DNA from 4 places in the Kitasatospora sp. NPDC057940 genome. Region 1 is predicted to be linked to each of the others. Evidence: riboswitches for the same ligand, from Rfam matches in the RefSeq annotation. Region 1 holds a riboswitch; each other region holds the start of a gene.

What was found. A riboswitch is a leader RNA that binds a small molecule or an ion and turns the genes downstream of it on or off. The one in region 1 is predicted to bind cobalamin.
Region 2: it holds a riboswitch for cobalamin, as region 1 does, so the genes downstream of both, ACFVTF_RS35245 (ribonucleoside-diphosphate reductase subunit alpha) here and ACFVTF_RS34710 (ABC transporter substrate-binding protein) in region 1, are expected to answer to the same signal.
Region 3: it holds a riboswitch for cobalamin, as region 1 does, so the genes downstream of both, ACFVTF_RS07535 (prenyltransferase/squalene oxidase repeat-containing protein) here and ACFVTF_RS34710 (ABC transporter substrate-binding protein) in region 1, are expected to answer to the same signal.
Region 4: it holds a riboswitch for cobalamin, as region 1 does, so the genes downstream of both, ACFVTF_RS32535 (cobalamin biosynthesis protein) here and ACFVTF_RS34710 (ABC transporter substrate-binding protein) in region 1, are expected to answer to the same signal.

What each region holds. Positions count from the first base shown of each region.
Region 1 is NZ_JBHVPH010000037.1:24,090-29,899, reverse strand. It holds gene ACFVTF_RS34725 (ferredoxin) at 34-753, opposite strand; gene ACFVTF_RS34720 (ABC transporter ATP-binding protein) at 750-1,568, opposite strand; gene ACFVTF_RS34715 (FecCD family ABC transporter permease) at 1,565-2,644, opposite strand; gene ACFVTF_RS34710 (ABC transporter substrate-binding protein) at 2,641-3,612, opposite strand; cobalamin riboswitch at 3,707-3,912, opposite strand; gene ACFVTF_RS34705 (hypothetical protein) at 4,024-4,665, opposite strand; gene ACFVTF_RS34700 (type I polyketide synthase) at 4,941-5,810, shown strand, end outside.
Region 2 is NZ_JBHVPH010000039.1:14,103-19,912, forward strand. It holds gene ACFVTF_RS35235 (glycoside hydrolase family 26 protein) at 1-1,114, opposite strand, end outside; gene ACFVTF_RS35240 (hypothetical protein) at 1,255-2,283, opposite strand; cobalamin riboswitch at 2,727-2,869, shown strand; gene ACFVTF_RS35245 (ribonucleoside-diphosphate reductase subunit alpha) at 3,061-5,472, shown strand; gene ACFVTF_RS35250 (ribonucleotide-diphosphate reductase subunit beta) at 5,469-5,810, shown strand, end outside.
Region 3 is NZ_JBHVPH010000003.1:376,870-382,679, forward strand. It holds gene ACFVTF_RS07535 (prenyltransferase/squalene oxidase repeat-containing protein) at 1-2,084, opposite strand, end outside; cobalamin riboswitch at 2,188-2,318, opposite strand; cobalamin riboswitch at 2,409-2,485, shown strand; gene ACFVTF_RS07540 (hypothetical protein) at 2,697-4,061, shown strand; gene ACFVTF_RS07545 (flagellar hook-length control protein FliK) at 4,179-4,658, opposite strand; gene ACFVTF_RS07550 (peptidase) at 4,678-5,760, opposite strand.
Region 4 is NZ_JBHVPH010000031.1:16,395-22,204, forward strand. It holds gene ACFVTF_RS32530 (cobyric acid synthase) at 1-881, opposite strand, end outside; gene ACFVTF_RS32535 (cobalamin biosynthesis protein) at 878-1,846, opposite strand; cobalamin riboswitch at 1,954-2,086, opposite strand; gene ACFVTF_RS32540 (alpha/beta hydrolase family protein) at 2,371-3,483, shown strand; gene ACFVTF_RS32545 (hypothetical protein) at 3,829-5,262, shown strand; gene ACFVTF_RS32550 (CDP-alcohol phosphatidyltransferase family protein) at 5,374-5,810, opposite strand, start outside.

The DNA of each region.
Region 1 (5,810 bases):
GTCTCCGGCAGGGCCGCTGGCTTTCGGCGTGGGTCAGCTCCTGTGGCGGGGGAGCCGGTGGGACTCGACCGGTCGTCCGTCGGCGAGGTGCTCGGTGACGATGCGGCCGGCGACGGCCGGGTCGATCCTCCCGTACCAGATGTCGTCCGGCTGCACGCTGACGACGGGGGCCTGGTTGCAGGGGAACTGGCACCCCGTCTGGGTGACGAGCACGTCGTCGTCGCCGAGGCCGCGCTCGGTCAGCTCCTGTACCAGGGCGCGCAGTCCCTCCTCCGCGCCCTGGGCCGCGCAACGCGGGCCGCGGCACACCAGGACCTGGTGCCGGTGGCCGGGGACGTCCTCCCAGGCCGCGGACGTGAGGCCGGGCTCCTCGCCGGTGATGGCCTTCGTCACCGCGGCCACCGCGGGGACCGCGTCCGGTGAGTCGGCGAGGCGGGTCGCGACGAGGAGTTCGGGGCGGTGGCCCGCGCGCTCGCGCCACCAGTGCGCCGCGATCCGCCGTAGCCAGGACTGGCCCGGGCCGGAAGCCGCGAGGCGGACGCCGATCACGACCACGGTCTCGGTGCCCGCGTCGGCCAGCCTGGTCAGCTCGGCCGACAGGGAGGGGTCCGCCTGCTGCAGGAAAGCGATCGAGGCCCGGTGCGACGCCGCTGTCCGGAGGAGTTCGTCACGGCGGACGGCCTCCCCGATCGACATGCCGACCAGGAGCGTGGCACTGCGGCGGGCGGGTGCGCCCGGGGCGGGGAGGGTCATGGTGATGTCCCTTCGGGGAGCAGTCCGTTCCACCGGATGTGCGGCCTGTCGTGCCGGGGGTGTCGTTCCACGGTCACGTCGACGCCGTAGACGTGCGCGATCGTGGGCGAGGTGAGCACGTCGGAGCTGGGCCCGTGGGCGACCAGCCGGCCGTCGAGCAGCACGGCGACCTCGTCGCAGTAGGCGGCGGCGAGTTCGAGGTCGTGCAGCGCGGCCACCGTGGTGACGCCCAGCCCGCGTACGGCGCCGAGGAAGCCGAGTTGGTGGCGCAGGTCGAGGTGGTTGGTGGGCTCGTCGAGCAGGAGCACGCCGGGCTCCTGCACCAGTGCCCGCGCGAGCTGGACCCGCTGCCGTTCGCCGCCCGACAGCGTCGGCCAGGCCCGGTCGAGCAGGTGTCCGACGTCGGCCGCGGCAACGGCCTCGGCGAACACGGACCGCTCGTGGGCGTCGGCGGCGGAGTCCATCGGCACGGGCCAGCGGCCGCGGTACGGCGTGCGTCCGAGCTCGATGACCTGACGGACCGGCAGCGACAACCGGGTGTCCGCCTGCTGCTCCATGAAGGCCACCCGTCGTGCCCGTCGGCGGGCCGTGAGGGCGTGGAGGTCCTCTCCGTCCAGGACGACGCGCCCCGCGCTCGGCCGGGTCAGTCCGGCGACCGCGCGCAGCAGGGTGGTCTTCCCGGCGCCGTTGGGCCCGAGCAGGCCCGTGATCCGGCCGGGGGCGAACGCGAGCGAGACCGCGTCCAGCAGGGTGGCTCCGCCGATGCGCACGCGGAGCTCCTCCGCGCGCAGCTCGGCGGGGGGCGGCACGGTCACTGCGGTCCCCCCTCGGCCCGCCCCTGGCGCCACAGCAGCCAGGCGAAGAAGGGAGCTCCGAGCCCGGCCGTGATGACGCCGACGGGGATCTCCCGGTCGGGCAGGACCGAGCGCGCCACGATGTCGCTGCCCACCAGGAGGGACGCACCCACCAGTGCCGACACGGGCAGCAGGAGGGCGTGGCGCGGGCCGCAGACCAGTCGGACCACGTGCGGGACGACCAGGCCGAGGAACCCGATGACGCCGGTGTTGGCGACCAGGCACGCGGTCACCAGCGCGGCGGTGGCGACGAGGAGCCAGCGGGTGCGCTCGACGTGGACGCCGAGGGAGCGGGCGGCGGTCTCGCCGAAGGCGAAGGCGTCCAGGTCGCGGGCCGAGGAGGCCAGGACCGTGACACCGACCAGCGCGACCGCGGTCAGGAAGACGGCGGTGGGCCACCGCACGCCGGCGACCGAGCCCAGCGTCCACTCCATGACGCCGCGCGCCGCGTTGCGGTCCCCGAGGACCAGGACGACGAACGAGGTGTAGGCCCCGCACATCTGCCCCACCGCGATGCCGGCGAGCACGGTCCGGGTGGTCGGTAGCGACCGGGTGCGGGCGCCGGCCAGTGCCAGGACGACGACGGCGGCGAGCAGGGCACCGGCGAAGGCCGCCGTCGCCACCGCGCCGGTGCCCACGGCGCCGGTCACGCCGACGCCGAGGACGATCACGGTGACCGCGCCGGCGGCGGCTCCGTCGGAGATCCCGAGCAGGAAGGGATCGGCCAGGTCGTTCCCGGTCAGGGTCTGCAGCACCGCGCCGCAGACCGCGAGGCCTGCGCCGGTGGCAGCCGCTCCCAGAACCCGGGGCAGCCGCAACTGCCAGACGATCTGGTCGTCCAGCAGCGTGACGTGCTGGCCGCCCAGCCCGAGACGGCGCGCCACGACATCGATCACCGTCCGGACCGGCTCGGGTTGCGAGCCCACGGCCAGGCCGAGGAGCACGGTGGTCAGCAGCAGGGCCGCACCGATGGCCAGGGCCGCCGTCGCGCGGCCCGGACCGGGGGGCCGCACGACGGGGCGGGGTTCGGTGGTCATGAACCCGGGTGCAGCTGGCCCAGTCCTGCGGACACCCGGGCGGCACCGTCGGCGAGCCGCACGCCGGGAGTCGACTCCGAGAACGGCACCACCACGAAAGCCTTGCGCTGCACGGCGGTGAGCTTGCTCAGCACCGGGTCGTTCTCCAAGTAGTCGATCTTGGACTGGGCCGTGTCCCAGCCGGCGTCCGCGACCACGATGGCGTCCGGGTCCGCCGCGACGACCTTCTCCCAGCTCACGTTCTGCCAGCCACCGGGCAGGTCCGCGAAGACGTTGCGGGCGCCCACGGCATCGAGCACGAGCTGAGGTCCGCCGTGGCCGGCACCGACGAACGGCGACTTGGTGTCCGAGTCGTACCACAGGACCTTCAGGCCCTTGCCCGCGGCCGTCGCCGTGAACTGGGCGAGCTGCTGCTCCTGCTGCTGCTGGATCGCGGCGGCCCGCTCCGTGACACCGAAGACCTTGGCGACGTCGTTCAGCTCGCCCCACACCGCCTGCCAGGTCGTCGGCGGCACCTGGCTCTTGTCCGAGCAGCCGAACGGGGACAGGTACGACGGGATGCCCTGGCCGCGCAGCTCGTCCCGGCTGCCCGCGACCTTGTCGGTGAACGCGCTGGAGTAGGAGGCGTACAGGAAGTCGGGACGGGCCGCGAGGAGCTTCTCCTTCGTCGGGTAGTCCTTGGAGAGCACCGGGACGGAGTCGTAGGCCGCCTTCCACTTCTCCGGGACGGAATCGTCGAGGTAGGCGGTACCGGCCATGCTGGACTGCAGGCCGAGGGACAGGGCCACCTCGGTGGCACCCTCGTTGAGCGTCACCAGCCGGGCGGGCGGCGCGCCGACCGTCACGGTGGTCCCGCAGTTGTCCACGCTGACCGGCGCGGCACTTCCGGCCGCCCCGCCGGACGTGGCGGGCGCGGGGGCGCCGGTGCAGGCCCCGAGCACGCCGGTGAACAGGACGGCCGCGACCACCCGGCCGACACGTATCGGACCTGTGGGACGAACGGCACATATCGATCGAAACGGATACAGCAGACCGCTGGGCACGTGTTCTCCAAAACCCTCGTGGAACATGTCGCGCCGTGGCCGGTCTCCTGGCTTCCGCATCAACACGCCGCAGCCGACCTTCCCGGACGGCTCTTCCAGCCCGCCCAGTGGCCCTGACCGCTGGAAAAGCCGGTCAGCGAGGGCCGCGGAACTCCGCGGCAACAGTGGCGAGGGCCGCACCGGACTCAGACCGGTTTCCCGTACACCACGGCGATGGCAAGGTATCAGGCGTGGTCAGGTCGGTGCCGACCGGATCGAGGACGCCCACCGGCCACGCGAAGCGCCGGCAGCGGCAGCGCCTTGACGGAGGTGTGAGTTCGGCCTGCCGGCGCGCTGTCACACAGTGACGGTGGCAGCTTCGGTGGCTCCGCCAGTTGAGGGTGACTGGAGGGAGCAGGCCGAGATCCGGGCCGCGAGCCCCTCGTAGTCGACGGGTTCGCCACACAGCCGGCGTACGGAAGCAAGGCCCAGGCTGGCTTGTCCGGTGGCCTCCACGAGAGCACGGGAAGCGACGTGGAAGCGCCACTGGCCAATGTCGAGCGGGTCGTAGTCGGCGTGGGTGAGCGCGGTATGGAGGGCGAAGACGTAGACATCCGCGTTGTAGGACTGCTCTGCGGCGTCACCGTCCTCGGGAGTCCAGGTGCGTCCGCGCAGTCGGGAGAAGCGAATCTCCGACAGCTGACGCTGCCCCCAGGCTTGGAGGTAGGCGCTGGTCTTGACCTCGATCCTGAGCCCGTCAGGTGTCAGGACATCGAAGCTGTCCCATTCCATGTTGCGTGCCACAGCGCCGACGGCGCGGTGGACCAGGAATTCCGCGAGCAGGCCCCGGGTGGTGTTGGTTCGCAAGTCGGGCATCGCGTAGCGCCAGAAGTCCAGCACCGTCCCGGCATCGGTGCCGCGGAAGGCCTCGTTGCCGTCGAGCGGCGCCAGTTCGGCCGGGGTGTGCCAGTCGTTGGGGGCGGCGGAGTCGGAGAGCATTCCCCCAGCCTGACACGGGCGCCGGACGGGGAGGGCGGTATTGGGGGCAGCGCTCAAAGTCCACGGCGCTGTGCCCTCGTGCCCTCCCGGGCTGGAGGACTGCTGTTTCCGTAGGTCAGAGGCCTGATCGCGGCTTTGAAGTGTCGCAGTTCCTCAGCGGCCGCGAGCGCAGCTGCGGCGAGTCCGCGGGACTCGGTCTGTGCCCGTGTGTTACTGGGTACGGAGGGGATCGGCGGGGGAGTGGGTCGCGAGTGGCGAGAGGTCGGAGCCGGGGCGTGAGTGGTGAACTGCGGTATGACGATCTGGTGCGGCCGCTGCCGGAGTTGCTGAGGAGGCACGCCGAGCGGTCGGGGGACCGGGTCGCGTTCCACGACTTCTCGCGCGGTGTCAGCTACGCCGAGTTGGAGCGGCGGACCGGGCGGCTGGCCGGGTCGCTCGTGCGGGCGGGGGTCCGGCGCGGGGATCGGGTGGCGCTCTGCCTGGGCAACTGCGTGGAGCTGGTGGAGGGTTGCCTCGCCGTGCTGCGGGCGGGGGCGGTCGGTGTCCTGCTCAACCCCCGCTCCTCCGACGACGAACTCGACCACTACCTGCGGGACAGCGGCGCCTCGGCCATCATCACCGACCCCGCGCACCTCACGCAGCTGCGCCGCCTCGGCGCCGGGTACCGCGGCCTGTACACCGTGCTCACCGGGGCGGGCCCGATCCCCTCGAACGCCCCCGACGGCACCGTCCTCTTCGAGACTGCGGCCTCGACCGGGGGCGGGCCCGCGGCCCCCGACGACCTGGGGCTCGACGATCCGGCCTGGCTGCTCTACACCTCCGGGACCACCCACCGCCCCAAGGGCGTGCTCTCCACACAGCGCAGCGCACTGTGGTCGGTGGCGGCCTGCTACGCGCCGCTCTTCGGGCTCTCCTCCGAGGACCGGCTGCTGTGGCCGCTGCCGCTGTTCCACAGCTTCGGGCACTCCCTCGCGATCCTGGGCACCACGGCCGTCGGCGCGAGCACCGCGATCGTCGGCGAACTGCCCACGCCCGGCGAGGCCTTGACGCCCGGCGACCTGTGGCGCACGCTGCGCACCCCGAGCGCCGCCCTCGGCGGGCCGTTCACCGTCCTGGCGGGCGTCCCCACGACGTACCACCGGTTG
Region 2 (5,810 bases), on a different contig from region 1:
CGACCACGTCGACGTACTGCGAGCCCGGGTAGTAGTCCCACGGGTCCGCGCCGGGGGCTCCGTCCCAGGACACCGGCGTCCAGACGAACAGCAGGTTGTGCAGGCCCCTGGTCTCCACCAGGTAGCGGTAGGTGATCCGCCACAGCGCCTGGTAGTCGGCCGGCTTCTGGCCCGACCACCAGAACCTGCGGGAGCAGTCCTGCACGTTCATCTCGTGGTACGGGCGCAGCAGCACCGGCACGTCGTGGGCGGCCAGGTACTCCAGGTGGTCGGCCAGGTAGGACAGGTCGGTCATCAGCGCGCGGTACTCGGGCGTGTCGTGCGCGCTGTCGACGACCCGGCCGAACCAGCCCTTGTCCTTCGCGGCCGGGGAGTTCGAACAGAGCACCTGCTCGAAGGACTTGACGTCCGAACCGGGGTAGGGCTGGTGGAAGGACATGCCGACGATCCCGGCCGGCCCCCCGCCGTTGTCGGGCAGTTCGGTGGTGGTGCCGTCGCAGTTGCGCTGGACGCCGGCCGTGCCGTACGTGCCGTCGTCGGCGCGCGGGTGACCGGACCAGACGGCGGAGAGCAGGTCGACGGCGTCGTCGGTGTACTGCCAGCCGGGCCGGCAGGTGGGCCACCGTCCGGCCGAGTAGGAGCGCGGGTCGCCGACGCCCCAGCCGGTCTGGCCGTAGCCGGGGCCGAGGTCGGTCTCGACGAAGCCGGGCAGCTTGCCGGTGAGGTCGGCGGCCTTCTTGTAGTAGTAGCCGACCTGCTTGGTGCCGCGGTAGTCGCCGTACTCGGGGTTGTTGCGCTCGTTGTGCGCCTCGACGTGCTGGCCGATCACCGTCCCGCCGCTCTGCCCGGTGCGGGCCCGGCCCTCCAGGTCGGCGAGCAGCTGCTGGACGGCCCGGGCGTTCGGCGAGGCCTGCGGGTCCCGGGCGAGCAGGTCCCGGCCGACCTCCGGCGGCAGGGTGCGGCCGGGGAGGCCGACCGTCACCGGGACGCGGGCGGGCCGTTCGCCGTCGGCCCGGCCGTCGCGCTGCAACAGCGCCACGGCGCCCGCGGCCACCACGACCCCGGCCGCGGCCAGGACGGCGGGCTTGCCGCGCAGGGCTCTGGGCAGGGCCACGGACCGCTCCTCCGGTTGCTCGCCGGCACCGGCCCAGGCGGACACAACCGGAACACTCGTGCGAATGACTGCCCCGAGAGCCTGCCACACTCCCCCGGCACCGGCGAGCGAACCCGCCGGTGCCGGGGTGTCACGGCGGATCAGCCGGCCGCGGCGGCCCCCGGCGCCCCCGGCGCGGCCGCGGCTGCGGCCTTGGCGCGCTGGAGCAGCTGGCCCTTCACGTGCTCGCCGAAGCCGGCGGCCGCCGCGGTGGCGGCGGAGTCGGCGGCGTCGCCGCCCTTCGCCGAGCCCTCGACCGTGAAGTAGGCGTACCGGCCCAGGGTGTTGTGCGTGTTGGTGCAGCCCGGGGTGGCGCAGAAGGCCGGCGCGCCCGGCGCGACGGCGCCCTTGAGGTGGCCGGTGTAGCTCTTCATCGAGGTCTCGGCCTGGATCTTGTGGTCGAAGACCGCCACACCGACGGTCACCGCGCTGTCGCCGGAGACGTAGGTCGCCCGGAGCACCTTCTGGCAGCCTTGGTCACCGAGGACCTTGCCGAGCCCGCCGGTCGTCGAGTTCCCGTCCCAGCAGGGCGAGTCCAGCGAGACGAAGGTCCGGTTCCAGGTGGCGCCGTTGACCGTCACCTGGAGCGCGGAGAACAGTGCCCCCGCGTCCTGCGGCGCCGGGTCGGTGGCGGCCTCCCAGATCGGCTTCGACGGGTCGTCCGGCGCGCCGCCCGGGGTGCCGGACGGGTTCCCGCCCGGGGTCGCGGCGGCACTGGGCGCGGCGCTCTGGGCGGCACCCGATGCGGCGGAGGACGGCCGGCTGGAGGCCGAGGTGACCGGCCCGGCGACCGGCTTGTCGTCGCCGCCCTTCGTCAGCAGCACCGCCCCGCCCGCGATCAGTCCGCCGACCACGACGACCCCGACCGCCACGCCGAGGGCCCGCAGCCGGCGGCGGCGCTTGCCGTCCGCCGCGTTGCGGTCCGCCAGCGCCTCCCAGTTCGGCTCGGAGCGCTGCGGCGCCTGGGGCTGCGGGTACGACTGCGGGTGCTGCTGGGGATGCGGCTGGGAGTGTGCCTGCGGGTGCTGCTGGGGGTACGCCTGGGGGTTCGGCTGCCACTGCTGCCCCGGCTGCGGCAGCGGAGGCTGCCCCGGCGGACCGGGCTGCGCCACCGGCGGCGCGGGCGGCACCGGGGGCCCGTACGAGGCCGGCGGCGGCCCGAAGCCCCCGCTCGGCGGCAACACCGGACCGGGCACCACCGGCGGCTGCTGACCGTGCGCGCCTCCCGGCCCGGTGGGAGGCGTTCCCTGCGGACCCTGCCCGGGTGCGCCAGTTCCGTCGCTCACGCGCCCCCTCGCTTCGCTCGATGATCGCTTCGCGAAACGCGCCCCTCGGCGCTTCGCCCGCTCATGCGCCCAGATCGTAGGGCATGCCCCCGGCAACCGGTCCGCCCGGTGACCGTTCCGTATCGAAACCAGGACGACGGGGCCCGGAATCAGGGCGCCAGGGGCTCGGAATCGGGGCGCCGGGAGCCCGGATCCGAGGCGCCCCAAGGCCACGACCCGCCTCCTCCCGGCACCCCCGGTTATCGCTCCGACACACCGCGCCGTACTACATGTGGGGTCGCATCAGAGAGACACCACTAGATGTATGCTCAATCCTGCTGTCGATGCAGGGGAACCCGGTGCGAATCCGGGACTGCCCCGCAGCGGTGAGCGGGCGGCTCCAGCAGCCGCACCGCGAGTCCGAGTACCTGCCGACGGTGTGCGCACGGGCCCTCCCGCAGAGGCCGCGCCAGCACGAGAACCACCTTCCGGGCCTCGCGGGCGGGCCGGGGACGCCACTGTCGCGCGACGCTTCCTGCGTACGTGCCGTGCTCCCCTGCCCCGAACGGCCCGGTACCCCCCGAGCACCACCGCCGATCGCCGCCAGGAGAGAGCGCCTTGACCACCGCTGCCTCAGCCACCCTGCCCGCCCAGGGCACCGGCCCCGCCCCCACCGACCCGACGGTCTCCGACCCCGGTGGCGCGCTCCTTCGGCTGCTCACCGACCGCAGCGTCGATCTCCCCCAGGTGGACCCCGGCCATGTCGCCGCCGCCGCGCTGCGCGGCCGCCACGCCGGCTCGGACTTCGCCGAGCTGCGCGGGCTGGCCGTGGACGCCGCCGCGTCGATGATCGCCGAGGACCCCCAGTACTCGAAGCTCGCCGCCCGGCTGCTCGCCCTGGAGATCGTCGACGAGGCGAACAGCCAGGGCTCGCGCTCCTTCGCCGCCTCGATCGCCGTCGGCCACGCCGAGGGCCTGATCGGCGACACCACCGCCGCCTTCGTCGCCAAGCACGCCGCCGCCCTGGACGCGCTGATCGACGCCCACGGCGACGACCGCTTCGAGTACTTCGGCCTGCGCACCGTGCAGTCCCGCTACCTGCTGCGCCACCCGATCACCCGCAAGGTCATCGAGACCCCGCAGCACTTCCTGCTCCGCGTCGCCTGCGGCCTGGCGGTCGGCGACAGCGAGCAGTCGGTGCGCGAGGTCGCCGAGCTGTACGGCCTGATGAGCCGGCTGGAGTACCTGACCTCCTCGCCGACCCTGTTCAACTCCGGCACCCGGCACCCGCAGATGTCGAGCTGCTACCTGCTCGACTCCCCGCTGGACAACCTGGACTCGATCTACAACCGCTACGCGCAGATCGCCCGGCTGTCCAAGCACGCCGGCGGCATCGGCCTGTCCTACTCGCGCATCCGCTCGCGCGGCAGCCTGATCCGCGGCACCAACGGCAAGTCCAACGGCATCGTCCCGTTCCTGCGCACCCTCGACTCCTCGGTCGCCGCCGTCAACCAGGGCGGCCGCCGCAAGGGCGCGGCCTGCGTCTACCTGGAGACCTGGCACGCCGACATCGAGGAGTTCCTGGAGCTCCGCGACAACACCGGCGAGGAGGCGCGGCGCACCCACAACCTCAACCTGGCGCACTGGATCCCGGACGAGTTCATGCGCCGGGTCAACGCCAACGAGGACTGGTCGCTGTTCTCCCCCGCCGACGTGCCCGAGCTCGTCGACCTGTGGGGCTCCGACTTCGACGAGGCCTACCGCAAGGCCGAGCTGGCCGGCAAGGCCGTGCGCACCATCCCCGCGCAGACCCTGTACGCCCGGATGATGCGCACCCTGGCACAGACCGGCAACGGCTGGATGACCTTCAAGGACGCCTCCAACCGCGCCGCCAACCAGACCGCGCTCCCCGGCCGCACGGTGCACTCCTCGAACCTGTGCACCGAGATCCTGGAGGTCACGGACGACTCCGAGACCGCCGTCTGCAACCTCGGCTCGGTCAACCTCGGCGCCCACGTCGCCCCGGGGGCCTCCGTCGACGACCTGCTCGGCGCCATGGACTGGGAGCGCCTCGACGCCACCGTCCGCACCGCCGTGACGTTCCTCGACCGCGTGGTGGACATCAACTTCTACCCGACCACCGAGGCCGGCACCTCCAACTCCCGCTGGCGCCCGGTCGGCCTCGGCGTGATGGGCCTCCAGGACGTCTTCTTCAAGCTGCGGATCGACTTCGACTCCGCCGAGGCCGCGCGGCTGTCCACCCTCATCGCCGAGCGCATCATGCTCACCGCGTACGAGCGCTCCGCCGACCTGGCCGAGCAGCTGGGCCGCCACGAGGCCTACGGCGAGACCCGCGCCGCCCGCGGCGAGCTGCACATCGACCACTTCCCGACGGCCGCCCCGCAGTGGGCCGACCGCTGGACCGCGCTGCGCGCCCGCATCGCCGAGACCGGCCTGCGCAACTCGCTGCTGCTGGCCATCGCGCCGACCGCGACCATCGCGTCCATCGCCGGCGTCTACGAGTGCATCGAGCCGCAGGTCTCCAACCTGTTCAAGCGCGAGACGCTGTCCGGCGAGTTCCTCCAGGTCAACCCGTACCTGGTGCGCGAGCTCAAGGAGCTCGGCGTCTGGGACCAGCAGACCCGCGACGCCCTGCGCGAGGCCAACGGCTCCGTCCAGGAGCTGGGCTGGCTGCCCGCCGAGGTCCGCTCGCTCTACCGCACCGCCTGGGAGCTGCCCCAGCGCGCGCTGATCGACCTGGCCGCGGCCCGCATGCCGTACCTCGACCAGAGCCAGTCGCTGAACCTGTTCATGGCGGCGCCGACCATCGGCAAGCTCAGCTCGATGTACGCCTACGCGTGGAAGGTCGGTCTGAAGACCACCTACTACCTGCGCTCGCGCCCGGCGACCCGGATCGCCCAGGCCGCCTCCGGTACCGCCCGCGCCGCCGCGCCCGCGCCCGCGCCCGTGAACACCCCGACCCTCACCCCGGAGGAGGAGGCCGCGCTGGCCTGCTCCCTGGAGAACCCCGAGTCCTGCGAGGCCTGCCAGTGAGCACCCCCGACCGCGAGAAGATGCTGCTCGACCCCGGCTTCGAGCTGACCCTGCGCCCGATGCGCTACCCGTCGTTCTACGACCGGTACCGGGACGCGATCAAGAACACCTGGACCGTCGAGGAGGTGGACCTGCACTCCGACGTCGCCGACCTGGCCAAGCTCAGCGAGGGCGAGCGCCACCTCATCGGCCGCCTGGTCGCCTTCTTCGCCACCGGGGACTCGATCGTCTCCAACAACGTGGTGCTGAGCCTCTACAAGCACATCAACTCCCCGGAGGCGCGGCTGTACCTGTCGCGCCAGCTGTTCGAGGAGGCCGTGCACGTCCAGTTCTACCTG
Region 3 (5,810 bases), on a different contig from region 1:
GAGGTGGCGTAGGTGTAGTTGCCGGGCGCCGCGCAGCCGGTGTTCTGGTCGGCCTTGGTGCACACGAGGGCGGCCAGGGCGGCGATCAGGTCGTGGCCGCCGAAGGCGCGCGGGTTGCGGCCGACCGCCTCGGCGAGCAGCGCCTCCTTCCCGATCGAGCCGCCGCCCGCGTACTCGGTGCCGATGCCGGTCCAGTCGTTGACGGTGCGCTCGCCGGCGTCCTTGCCCGGCTGGTCCAGGAAGTCGACGATCCTGCGCAGCGCGGCGTCGTCGGTGCCGGTGGCCGCGAGGGCGTAGGCGCCGTCGATGGTGAGGCCGAAGTCGGCGAAGGCCGGGAAGCCCTCGTAGTAGCGGCCGTTGATCAGGCGGGACGGGTCGGTGAGGTAGGCGCTGCCCTTGGCGGCGTCGGGGGCCCTCCCGGCGGGCAGGGTCGGCGGCGTGCCGGCGGGCGTGGTGGGCGTCGTCGGGGTGGTGGCGGGCGTGGTGACGGGAGTGGTGGCGGGCGTCGTCGGCGGCGTGCCGACGTCCGGGTTGTGCCGGACGCTGGTGAGGTCGGTGCCGGTCAGGGCCAGGATCGCCTGCTCGGTGGCCGCCGGGTCCGGGTCGGTGGTCGACGCGTCGGGGCCGAAGCCGCCGTCCGTGCCCTGCCGGGCGGCGAGCCAGGCCGTGGCGGCGGTTCGGCGGGTGTCCTGCCCGGTGGCCCTGAACGCCTGGGCCGCGCTCGCGGTGCTGATGGTGTCGCCGGGGGCGCCGAGGTACGGGAGGAGGGATCCGTCGGCCTGCTGTCCGGCCGCGAGCTGGTCCGAAGCCTTCTTCGCGGCCGTCTCGTACCCGGGCGCCGCACGCAGGGCGAGCGCCGCGAGGCCGGTGGTGAGCGGGTCGGACTCGCAGTGCTCGCCGGCGACGATCATCGATCCGGCCACCCCGCCGTCGGCGCACTGGAGCGCCGTGAAGCGGGCGAGCGTCGGGGCGGGTGGCGTGACGCCGGCGCGCTGGAGGGCGATGACGCCGAGGGACTGGACCCACGGCGAGGCCGCGCCGAGGAAGTCCCCGGCGGCGGTGCACTTGCCGTTCTCCCCCGCCGCCGCGCAGACGTGGCCGGTGAGCGCGGCGATCAGGTCCCGGCCGCCGAAGGCCTGGGGATCGCCACCGGTGCTCTCGGCGACGAGGGCCAGCAGTGCGGCGGCCCTCGCATCGGGCCGGCCGGCCGGACCGTCGGGATACAGGAAGGCGTCGGTGTGGGCGGCGAGGAAGGCGACCGTCCTGCGCAGCGCCGGGTCCTGCGTGCCGGCGGCGGCGAGGGCGATGGCGGTGAGGGCGGTCCGGGGGTAGTCCGGCCCCTCGACGGCCCAGTTCTCCATGTGGTCGCCGCCGACGAGCTGACGGGCCAGCCAGGCCGCGGCGGCCGCCGGGTCACCGGTGGCGGACGGCCCGGTCGGGGTCGGGGTCGGAGTCGACGTCGGACTCGGGGTCGCCGAGGGCGACAGCGAGGCGGACGGCGAAGCCGACGAGCCGCCGCTCTTCGCCCTCACGGAGTCCGGTGTGAAGCCCGGTGCCCCGCTGGTGCCGCCGATGTCGGTGCCGCCGTACACCCAGGCCTCGACCTCGCCGGGCCTGGGCTTCTGCGTCCCGGCGCCGAACCGGCTGTAGGACCAGGCCTGTTGGCCGGGTTCGGCGATCCAGTACGACCAGTACGCGGTGGCCTGCGGGGTGTTGACGCAGGGTTCCTCGGCCGGCGTCGGGTACTGGGTACCGCTGTTGAAGGTCCCGGTTCCGAGGCGGCAGATGAAGGCGGGTCCGTCGTGCTCGGTTCCGGTGGTGGTGAAGCCGGCGGCGTGCAGCAGGTTCATCCCGGTCGTGGGGTGGGCGTCGCAGCCCCGGACGACGCCGCCGCCCCAGTGGGTGAAGTCGACGGCGACGATCGCGCCCGTCGTCGCCGTGCACTGCTCGATCGGGTCGGCGGCCGCGGTGCCGGGGCGCCCGAACAGGACGCTTCCGCAGGCGGCGACCGCGACAGCACCGGCGACCACCAAGGAGGCGAGGTCCCGGTTCCTGTGACGTGTGCGACTGCTGCTGACCCTCACGACGACTCCCTGGTCGGTCGACGCAGGACGCAACGGCGCAGCCGACGGCCCCCTGGGCAGGGGCCGTCCGGACCGCGTCGTAGTCCGCGACGACGCAAGTGCTCTGTGAACAGGCCCCCGATCCAGGCATTCCGGCTCACCCACCACAGGTGGGTCCACGGTTGCGGGTCAGCGCCGGAGTTGGACCGGCTTCCCCTGAATGCCGAGGGCAAAAAATCGGTTCATCAGACCACGCCGGTCGAAGGGGAGTCAACGGGTCGTCATATCGACTACGTCACCTCGTGGGCCGGTGCGCCGTGCGGTAGCGTCCGCGGTGGCCGAGCGGGGGAACCCGGTGCGAATCCGGGGCTGACGCGCAGCGGTGTGGGGTGGCGATCGCGCCGCCCTGAGCCCGAATGCCCACCCGGCCACGCACCATGGCGAAAGCCGGCCCACGCGATCCGGGCGGCGACCGCTCCGGCAGTCGCGCGCCCTCCAACGGACGCCGGAGCTCCGGGGCAGGGTCGGCGCCCGCCACCCCAAGGAGCCTGTCCCGTGTCCCTCCTCGCCCCCTCGCGGACCACCCCCTCGCGGACCACCCCTGCCCGCGCCGCCTCCGCCGCCACCGTCGCTCTGACGGCCGGCGCACTCCTGCTCTCCGCCGTCCCCGCCCACGCGACGGCCAGCCCGACCCAGATAGCCACCTCGAAGAGCACCGGCGTCACCTACCTGAAGTCGCTCCAGGCCGCCGACGGCAGCTACGTCACCGGCGGCGGGCTCTCCAACGAGTGGGCGTTCAGCGCACTCGCGGCCGCCGGCACGGCCGCCGCGGACGTCACCCCCGGCGGCGACCCCACCAAGAACGCCCGCCTGGTGTACCGCGGCCAACTCGCCGCCCCCGGCTGGCCGAGCGCCTCGCCGGTCGTCACGGACTACGAGCGCGGCATCCTCAACGCCTACGCCGCCGGCATCGACCCCGCCCGGGTCGGCCCGGGCCGCAACCTCGTCGCCGACCTCGCCGCCTACTGGCAGACCGCCGAACCCGGCTACTACGGCCCGTCCGCCAACTTCAACGGCACCGTCTTCGGCCTCCTCGCCCTCGCGGGCGCCAGGACCCAGGCCGGTGGCCCGCGCGTCCCGCAGCCGCTGCTCGACGCCTCCGTCACGGCGGTGCGCGCCAACCAGCACAACGACGGCGGCTGGAACTTCAGCAAGGCCGCCGGCGACCCGAACGCCCTCGCCCAGGGCAGCGACATCGACATGACCGGCGCCGCCATGGCCTCGCTCTGCACCGGGGGCGTCCCCGCCACCGACCCGGCGATCGTCGCCGCCAAGAACTTCCTCAAGGGCAAGCTCACCGCCTCCGGCGCCTTCAGCGCCATGTTCGGCGTCAACACCGACTCCAACGGCTGGGCCGTCTCCGGCCTCAACGCCTGCGGCATCAACCCTCAGGGCGCCGACTTCACCAGCGGCACCGGCAAGAGCCCCGTCGACTTCCTGATCGCCCAGCAGTTCAAGCCCGGCGGCGGCTTCAAGTACCTGCCCACCGACACCGCCCCGTCCCCCTACGCCTCCGTCGACGGCCTGCGCGCCGTCGCCGGCGCCGGCTTCACCGCCACCCCGCCGGCCCCGACCACCGCCGGCGAGCCCGCCTGGGCCACCACCAGCGCCTTCGTCCCCGGCACCGCCGCCAGGCTCGCGCTGGTCGTCGACGACGGCACCGGCGCGCCCAAGGTCTGCGCCGTCACCCTCACCCCGACCGCCACCACCGCGACCCTCGGCGACGTCCTCGACGCCGCCGGATCCGCGACCCCCGCCGGCTGCGTCACCGCCGTCGCCCCGTCCTCCGGCACCGGCGCCGTCACCGCGATCAACGGCACCACCAACAGCGGCTCCGCCACCTGGCAGGTCAGCCTGGACGGCACCACCGCCACCGCCGCCACCCGGGCCACCACCGTCCACCTCGGCGACACCGTCTCGCTCCGCTACGGCAACTGATCCGGGGTCCTGCTCGGACACCCCGTCCCGAGCGGCGTCCGCACCGTCCGAAGCCTGAAGCGCCGGTGCCCCGGCCCCCCTTCCGGAGGGGCCGGGGCACCGGGGGGTCGCCGGAGGTCAGGGCGCGGTGACGCCCGGCTGGGCGCCGGCGCCGAAGGACCAGCCCTCGACGTCGCCGGGTGCCGGGTTGTAGCTGCCCGCGCCCAGGTTGCTGTACGACCAGGGGCCGCCGTGCTGGGCGTGCCAGTACGACCAGTAGGCGCTGCCGGTGGGGTTGGTGCAGGTCGTCGGCAGGGCGTTGATGGTGCAGACGAAGCCCGGGTAGCGCGGGTGGAAGGTGTACGCGAACCCGGCGCCGGTCAGCGCGGCCAGGCCGCTGGCCGGGTCGCCGGGTGCGCAGCCGGTCTGGATGCCGCCGCCGACGGCGGTGAAGTCGACCACGACGGTGACACCGGTGGTGCCGTCGCAGGCGGCGGCCTGCGCCTTCGGGGCCTGGACGGCGGAGACGCCGAGCAGGCCGGCGGTGAGGGCAGCGGCGGCGGCGATCGAGCCGAGGGTGCGGCGGGCCGGGCGCGCGGGCGCCGGGGTGTCGGTCATCGGAGCTCTCCTCGCGGGGTCAGCGGGTGGTCGCCGGGCAGGCCGGCACGGGCGCGTCCGGGCGGGCACCGGCGGCGGAGAGGGTGGCCAGCGGGGTGCCGGCCAGGCCGAGGACGGCCTGCGCGGTGGCCCGGGCGCCGGTGGCCGGGTTGAAGCCGGTCGCGTCGTAGGCGACCGCCCCGCGCACCGCCGGGTCGGTGGCGCAGCCCTGCTGGAGCTTGACCAGGCTGCTCCAGCCCTTGAGGCCGGCCACGAAGCGTCCGCCGGCCAGCAGCGCCTGCGTGGCGAGGCCGGTGGTGTTGGCGTTGGACGCGGCGGCCCCGGCGGCCGAGAAGCCGCCGTCGGCGTTCTGGTGGGCGGTCAGCCAGCCGAGCCCGGCCTCGGCCTTGGCGGTGCGGCCGGTGGCGGCGAGGGCCTGGGCGGCGAGCGCGGTGGCGTCCGGGTCGCTGGTGCAGGCGGCCTGGCCGAAGGCGATCGGGTAACCGCCGTCCGCGCACTGGCTGTTGGCGAGGAAGTCGACGGCCGCGGCCGGGGCGCCACCGGTCGTGCGGTGCAGGGCGATCAGGGCCAGGGACTGGCCGAAGGCGTTGCTGTAGTCGCCCCACTGCGAGCGGTCGGAGAACCGGCCCTCGGCGGTCTGGAGCGAGCGCAGCCGGGCCGGCAGGTCGACGCCGCCGAAGGCCGTCTGGTTCCCGCCGCGCACCTCGACGGCGAGCAGCAGCTTGGCGGTCGCCCCGGCGTAGGCCTCGGTGGTGCCGTCTCCGAGGTAGCCGCTGATGATCTCGGGCTTGGCCAGCCAGACGGTGGCCTTCGCGGCGGCCTGGTCGGAGCTGCGCGAGGCGGCGAAGGCCAGTACGGCATCGATGGTCAGGCCCTGGTCGGGGTAGGCCGTCCCGTTGAAGACGGACTCGAAGTGGTCGCCGTCGACGAGCTGACGGGCCAGCCAGCCGCCCGCGGCGGCGTCGGGGCGGATCGTCGAGGACGAGGTCGCGGCGGTCGCGGCGGCAGGCGCGGCGTGGGCGGCAGCGGCCGCCGGGAGGACGGTGGCGAGGGCGAGCGCGGGTATCGCGAGGAGGCGCAGGGGGCGTCGGAACGAGGACACGGTGGGCCTTTCCGGGCCCGCACGCAGGGGCCCGGAGGACGGCGGCGACA
Region 4 (5,810 bases), on a different contig from region 1:
AGTTCCTCCGGCCGGGTCACCCAGCGCACCAGCACGCCGGGCTCCTGGGCCAGCGCGTCCAGGTCGGTGAAGTTCGACAGCCGGGGGAAGCGCACCACGGCCACCCGCAGCACGTCCGCCCCGAGCGGGCCGCGGCCGTCGACCCGGTCCACCACCGTGGACAGGTCCAGCGAGTCCTCGGCGTCCAGCCACAGGCCCGGCAGCATCGGCAGGGTGCCCAGCACCGGACGGCCGGTCAGTCCGTGCAGCATGTCCAGGCCGGGCGCCAGCAGCCGCGCGTCGCCGCGGAACTTGTTGACGAACCAGCCGGCCACGTGCCGCTGGTCCTCCGCCGACAGCAGCGCCAGCGTCCCGTACATCGCCGCGAAGACGCCGCCGCGGTCGATGTCCCCGACCACCACCACCGGCAGCCCGGCGGCCGTCGCCAGGCCCATGTTGGCGATGTCCCGGTCCCGCAGGTTGATCTCGGCGGGCGAGCCGGCGCCCTCGCAGACCACCACCTCGTAGCGGCGGCGCAGGTCCGCCAGGCACTCCAGCGACCGTTCCAGCAGGACGGGCTTGCGCTCGCGGTAGTCCAGCGCGCCCACCTCGGCGACCGGCCGGCCCAGCAGCACCACCTGGCTGCGGCCGTCCGCGCCCGGCTTCAGCAGCACCGGGTTCATCGCCGCCTCCGGCTCCACCCGGGCCGCCTGCGCCTGCATCGCCTGCGCCCGGCCGATCTCGGCGCCGTCGGCGGTGACGAAGGAGTTCAGCGACATGTTCTGCGCCTTGAACGGCGCGACCCGCACCCCCTGCCGGGCCAGCCAGCGGCAGATGCCCGCGGTCACCACGCTCTTGCCCGCGTCCGAGGTCGTCCCGGCGACCAGCAGTGCGTTGCTCATGCCCTTCCCCTCCACCGTGTCGTCAGCAAGCGCAGCGCGACGTGCCCCGCGACCGTCGTACCCAGGGCCAGCGCGCCCACCCGCCGGGAGAGCACGCAGGCCCGCTCGATGTCGTCCACCGTCACCGGCCGCAACTCCGCGCCGAGCACCGGCCGGTGCTCCACCCGTTCCCCGTACTGGAGGGTCCCGCCCAGCCGGACGCCCACCGCGCCCGCGAAGGCCGCCTCCGCCTGGCCCGCGTTCGGGCTCGGGTGCGCCGAACCGTCCCGCCGCCAGACCCGCCAGGCCGTTTTCGGCTGCGGCGCGGCGGCCACCGTGAGCAGTGCCGTCAGCCGGGCGCCCGGCCAGCCCGCCACGTCGTCCAGCCGGGCCGAGGCCCAGCCGAACCGGGCGTACCGCGGCGAGCGGTGGCCGACCATCGCGTCCAGCGTGTTCACCGCGCGGAACGCCAGCAGCCCAGGGGTGCCCGCCAGGGTGCCCCAGACCAGCGCGTTCACCACGGCGTCCGCCGTGTTCTCGGCCACCGACTCGACCACCGCGCGGGCGATCTGAGGCCCGTCCAGCGCGCTCGGGTCCCGCCCGCACAGGTGCGGCAGCCGCTCCCGCGCGGCTGTCAGGTCGCCGGTGGCCAGCGACCGGCCGATGGTGCGCGCCTCCCGGGTCAGCGAGGTGCCGCCCAGCACCGTCCAGGTCGCGGCGGCCGCCAGTGCGGCCCGGCCCGGCGGACGCCGGCCCACCGTACGGTCCAGGGCCACCGCGCCGGCCGCGACCGCGCCCACGCACAGTGCCGTGTACCCGGCGCCGGCCACCCGGTCGTCCTGCCACACCCGCCGCTCCAGCCGGGTCGCCGCACTACCGAAGACGGCCACCGGGTGGCCGCGCCGGGGGTCGGCGAAGCGGGCGTCCGCGGCGAAGCCCGCGACGGCGCCGAGCGCGAACGCGGCGGCGCGGGTCAGCGGGCGCACGGCGGGTTCGGCGGAAGGCCGCGTGGGGTCCGGCGGGGCGGGGCAGCCTGCATCGCGTGCGTGTCCTCACTCAGGGTCCGCGCCCTGGATCGACGTACCGGGGGCGAGAGTCTCCTGGCTTCCGGGTCGGACGCACCCCCGGGCCTTCCAGCGGCTTCTGACGGCCCGCCGTGGCGATGTTCCGAGCGTGCTCCCCGGTGACAGTGGCGGGACCGCGCCGGACTCGCACCGGCTTCCTCTGCATGCCTCCGTTTGGCCCCAGGATCCCATCACGCGGCCGAACCGGGAGTCAACCGAGGTCACGGAGGGGTTGGTCACACCTCGGAGCCCCGTCGCCACCTCCGATCCGCCCGCCCCGCCAGAGGACCGCCCGCCTGTCGCCCGCCCCGCCCGGCGCCCCGCCGTGCCCCGGACGGCCCAGCCCGGTGGCCGCCCGCGCGGCCCCCCGGTGAACTGGTGCCCGAACACCGTCCGAACACCGCCCGGACACCGTCCGGTCCAAGACCAGCAGAGCGGGGAGCGATATGCGTTGGGGAACCGCGGCCGTCGTGGCGGCCGCCGTCGTCGGCGCCGGGGCCGCCGTCCTGGTGATCGGCCGTCGGGCCTCCGAACGGCTGGTCCACCCGGCGAGCGCCGCCCGGGAGTCCGGCCCCGTCCTGGTGCGGAGCCTCGCCGCGGGCCGGATCACCTTCAACCGCCGCCCCGAGAGCCTGCGCCCCGGCCGCTGGGCCGTGGAATGGGACGACCACGGCCACGCCGTCGTCGAGGACGTCCTGCACAGCGACGAGCACGGCGTCACCCGCCGCCTCGTCCGCGCCGACCGGGGCACCCTCACCCCCGGCACCGAGGTCCGCTTCACCCCCCGTGTCCACCTCGGCGACCCCACCGAGGCGCTCGGCCTCCCCTTCACCGACACCGCCGCCGACGGCGAACTCGGCGCCCTCCCCGCCTGGCGCCTCGCCGGCAAACGCGGCACCTGGGTGATCCTCGTCCACGGCCCCGGCGCCGACCGGCAGCAGACCCTCCCGGTCCTCCCCGTCCTCGACCGCCTCGCCCTGCCCGCCCTCGTCGTCACCTACCGGGGCGACCAGGGCGCCCCCGCCTCGCCGGACGGGCTCGGCCACTTCGGCGAGACCGAGTGGCGCGACGTCGAGTCGGCGGTCCGGCTCGCCCTCGACAGCGGCGCCGGCCGGGTCATCCTGTACGGCTGGTCCCTCGGCGCCACCATGGCCCTCCAGACGGCCGCCCGTTCGGCCTGGGCCCATGCCGTCAGCGGCCTCGTCCTGGACTCGCCGGTCCTCGACCTGCCCGCCACCGCCCGCCGCGGCGCCGCCCGGGCCGGCTACACCGGCGCCGCCGCCGAGCTCGGCGCCCTCGCCGCCGAGGGCCGCACCGGCGTCGACCTCGCCGACTTCAGCCGCATCGCGGAGGGTGCCGACCTGCGCGTCCCCACCCTCCTCCTGCACAGCCCCGACGATCAGATCGCCCCCTTCCGCGCCGCCGAGCGCCTCGCCGCCGCGCGCCCCGGCATGGTCAGCCTCCGGCCCTTCCCGGGCGCCGACCACGCCACCCTCTGGAACTCCGCCCCCACCCACTACACCGAACTCCTCCGCCGCTGGCTCACCCCCCTTCTCTGAACCCAGCCCCCCCGCGCGGGAAGTCGCACCGACAGGGCCTCTGTACGAAAGCCGGACCTCACCCGTCAGCCACGGAGCGTGATCGTCCGGGCGAGTAGCGCGACCGTCGCCGCAAGGGTTGCGCCGGGATGGCATGACCCCGCCACCTGTTTCCGGCCAGGCGGTTTGCCTCTGTTGCCCGATTGTTGCCCGATCTTGGGGAGGTGCCGTCGACGGCCGCCCGTCCGTACAGCCAACCGGATGTGACAGAAGGCCGGTACAAGGGGAAGACTGCTCGACGTGACGTCTCGGAATCCGCGCGACCGTGATGCCCCGCTCCCTCCGACGATCGGTACTGGTGCGACGGTGACCCGTCTCCCCGGTACGGCCCACCGGCCCGCCGCCGGCAAGCCGGGCGGGGCCGGGGTACCCCGCCGACGAGGGCCCGCTGCGGCGCCCGGTCGGGGGAGGGTTCCCGTACCGGAGGGCTTCCCCGCGCCGGCCGAGCTGGCGCCGCTGGCCCGCCGGATGCTGGTGGACGCCGTCCGGATCGCCCGCTGGGCGGGGGACCTGGAAGAGGTCGACAAGCGGGGCGAGCTGCTGCCCGATGACGCCCGTGCGGCGGGTCGGGCGCTGGCCATGACGGTCGGCGCCGCCGCCAAGGCGTGGGGGCAGGCGCTGCTGGTCGGCCTGGTGGAGGCCAGGGACGGCGGTGCGGTCCCGGGTTGGCGCCTGCACGCCTGGGAGCACGACGACGAGGCGGTGGTCCGCGGCTGGTCGGCGCTGTTCGACGCCTGGACGCTGCTGGCCCCGGTGCCGCCCGCCGCCCTGCGGGGCGTGTTCGCGGTGCTGGCCGGCCAGGCGGTGGACCAGGCGCCGCAGCTGCTGTCGTTCCTGCACCTGGTGGCCGGTCCGGTGTCGGACGGCGAACTGCTGGAGCTGCTGCGCCGGGGGCTGGACGAGCGCCGGGTGGGTGGCGCGGACGGTTCGGGCCTGTCGCCCGTGCCGCACGCCGCCTCGGCGGTCTCGGCGGTGCGCGGCACGTGCCGGGAGCCGCAGATCGACACCCCGCCGTCGCCGGCGGACGTGGCCGCGGTCCTGGACTGGATGCTGGACGGCCTGGCGGCCGTCGGGGCCGTGGTCCGCAGGGACGAGGCCGCCGAACTGTCGCCGCTGGGCCACTGGGCGGTGCGGGCGAAGCTGGAGGAGATCTGCACGGTCGCGCAGACCGCGGCCGGGCACATCGAGCAGAGCGCCTTCGAGCTGCTGAACGCCTGCGCGGACTACTCGCCGGGCCCGGCGCGGGCCGAGTTCCGCGCCTGGGTGGCGGCCCGTCCGGCCGATCGGGCGGTGGCGGAGCTGCTGGACGCGGCGCAGGGGGACGACGCGCTGGTGCGCGGACTGGCCTTCGAGGCGCTGCGGGTGGCCGGCGGCCCGGCCGAGCAGGCGGTGCGGGCCTCGGTGGACGAGCCGGTGCTGCGCCCGTACGCGCTGCTGTGGCTGGCGGAGCGCTCGGACGAGGGCGTTTCGCCGGCGGACGTGCTGGGGGCGGAGGACGCGGCCTGGCTGTGGGTGGACACGGCGGCGGCGGTGCTGGACCACGGCGAGACGGAGCTGCTGGTGGGCCACGTCGAGGGCGCCGCGGCGGGCGATCCGGTGCGGCTGTTCGCCCGGGCCCGGCAGTCGGGGCACCCGCGGGCGGCCTCGGTGCTGACGGCGGTCTCGGGCGTGCACCCGGATCCGGGCGTGGCGCGGGCGGCCCGCCGCTCGGCGTTCAGCGTGCACACCGGCGGCGCCTAGCAGGACCGGCCGAAGAGCGAGCGCCGAAGAACGAGCCCGCCGAAGAGCGAGCACAACGAAGAGGGGCCCGGATCCGACTGGATCCGGGCCCCTCTCGCGTACGGGAACGACTCAGCCGAGGCGGGACTCCGCCCGCCTGGCGCGGACGTCGCCGACCTTCTGTCCGACCTTGCGCCGGATGACCAGCAGCGGGGCCATCGCGGCGAGCGTGATCTGGGCGAAGGCGCCGACGTGCATCAGCGCGTCGCCACCGGGCAGGCCGGTCGCCCAGGCTGCGAGGCAGCCGATCGAGACGACGATCCAGCACAGCGTGGCGGTGGCCAGCAGCCCCTGGGGCTTGGGGTACTCGATCCGGCTGACCATGAGGTACGCGGCGCCGAAGATGGCGAGCAGACCGGGCAGGAACGGCGGGTCGAGCAGCACGATGGCGATCACCGTCATCGCGCCCATCGGGCAGGGCATGCCCTGGAACACCCCGGGCCGCATCTTGACGGCGGAGAAGCGGGCGAGCCGCAGGACGACCGCGAGCAGGACGGTGATCGCGATGA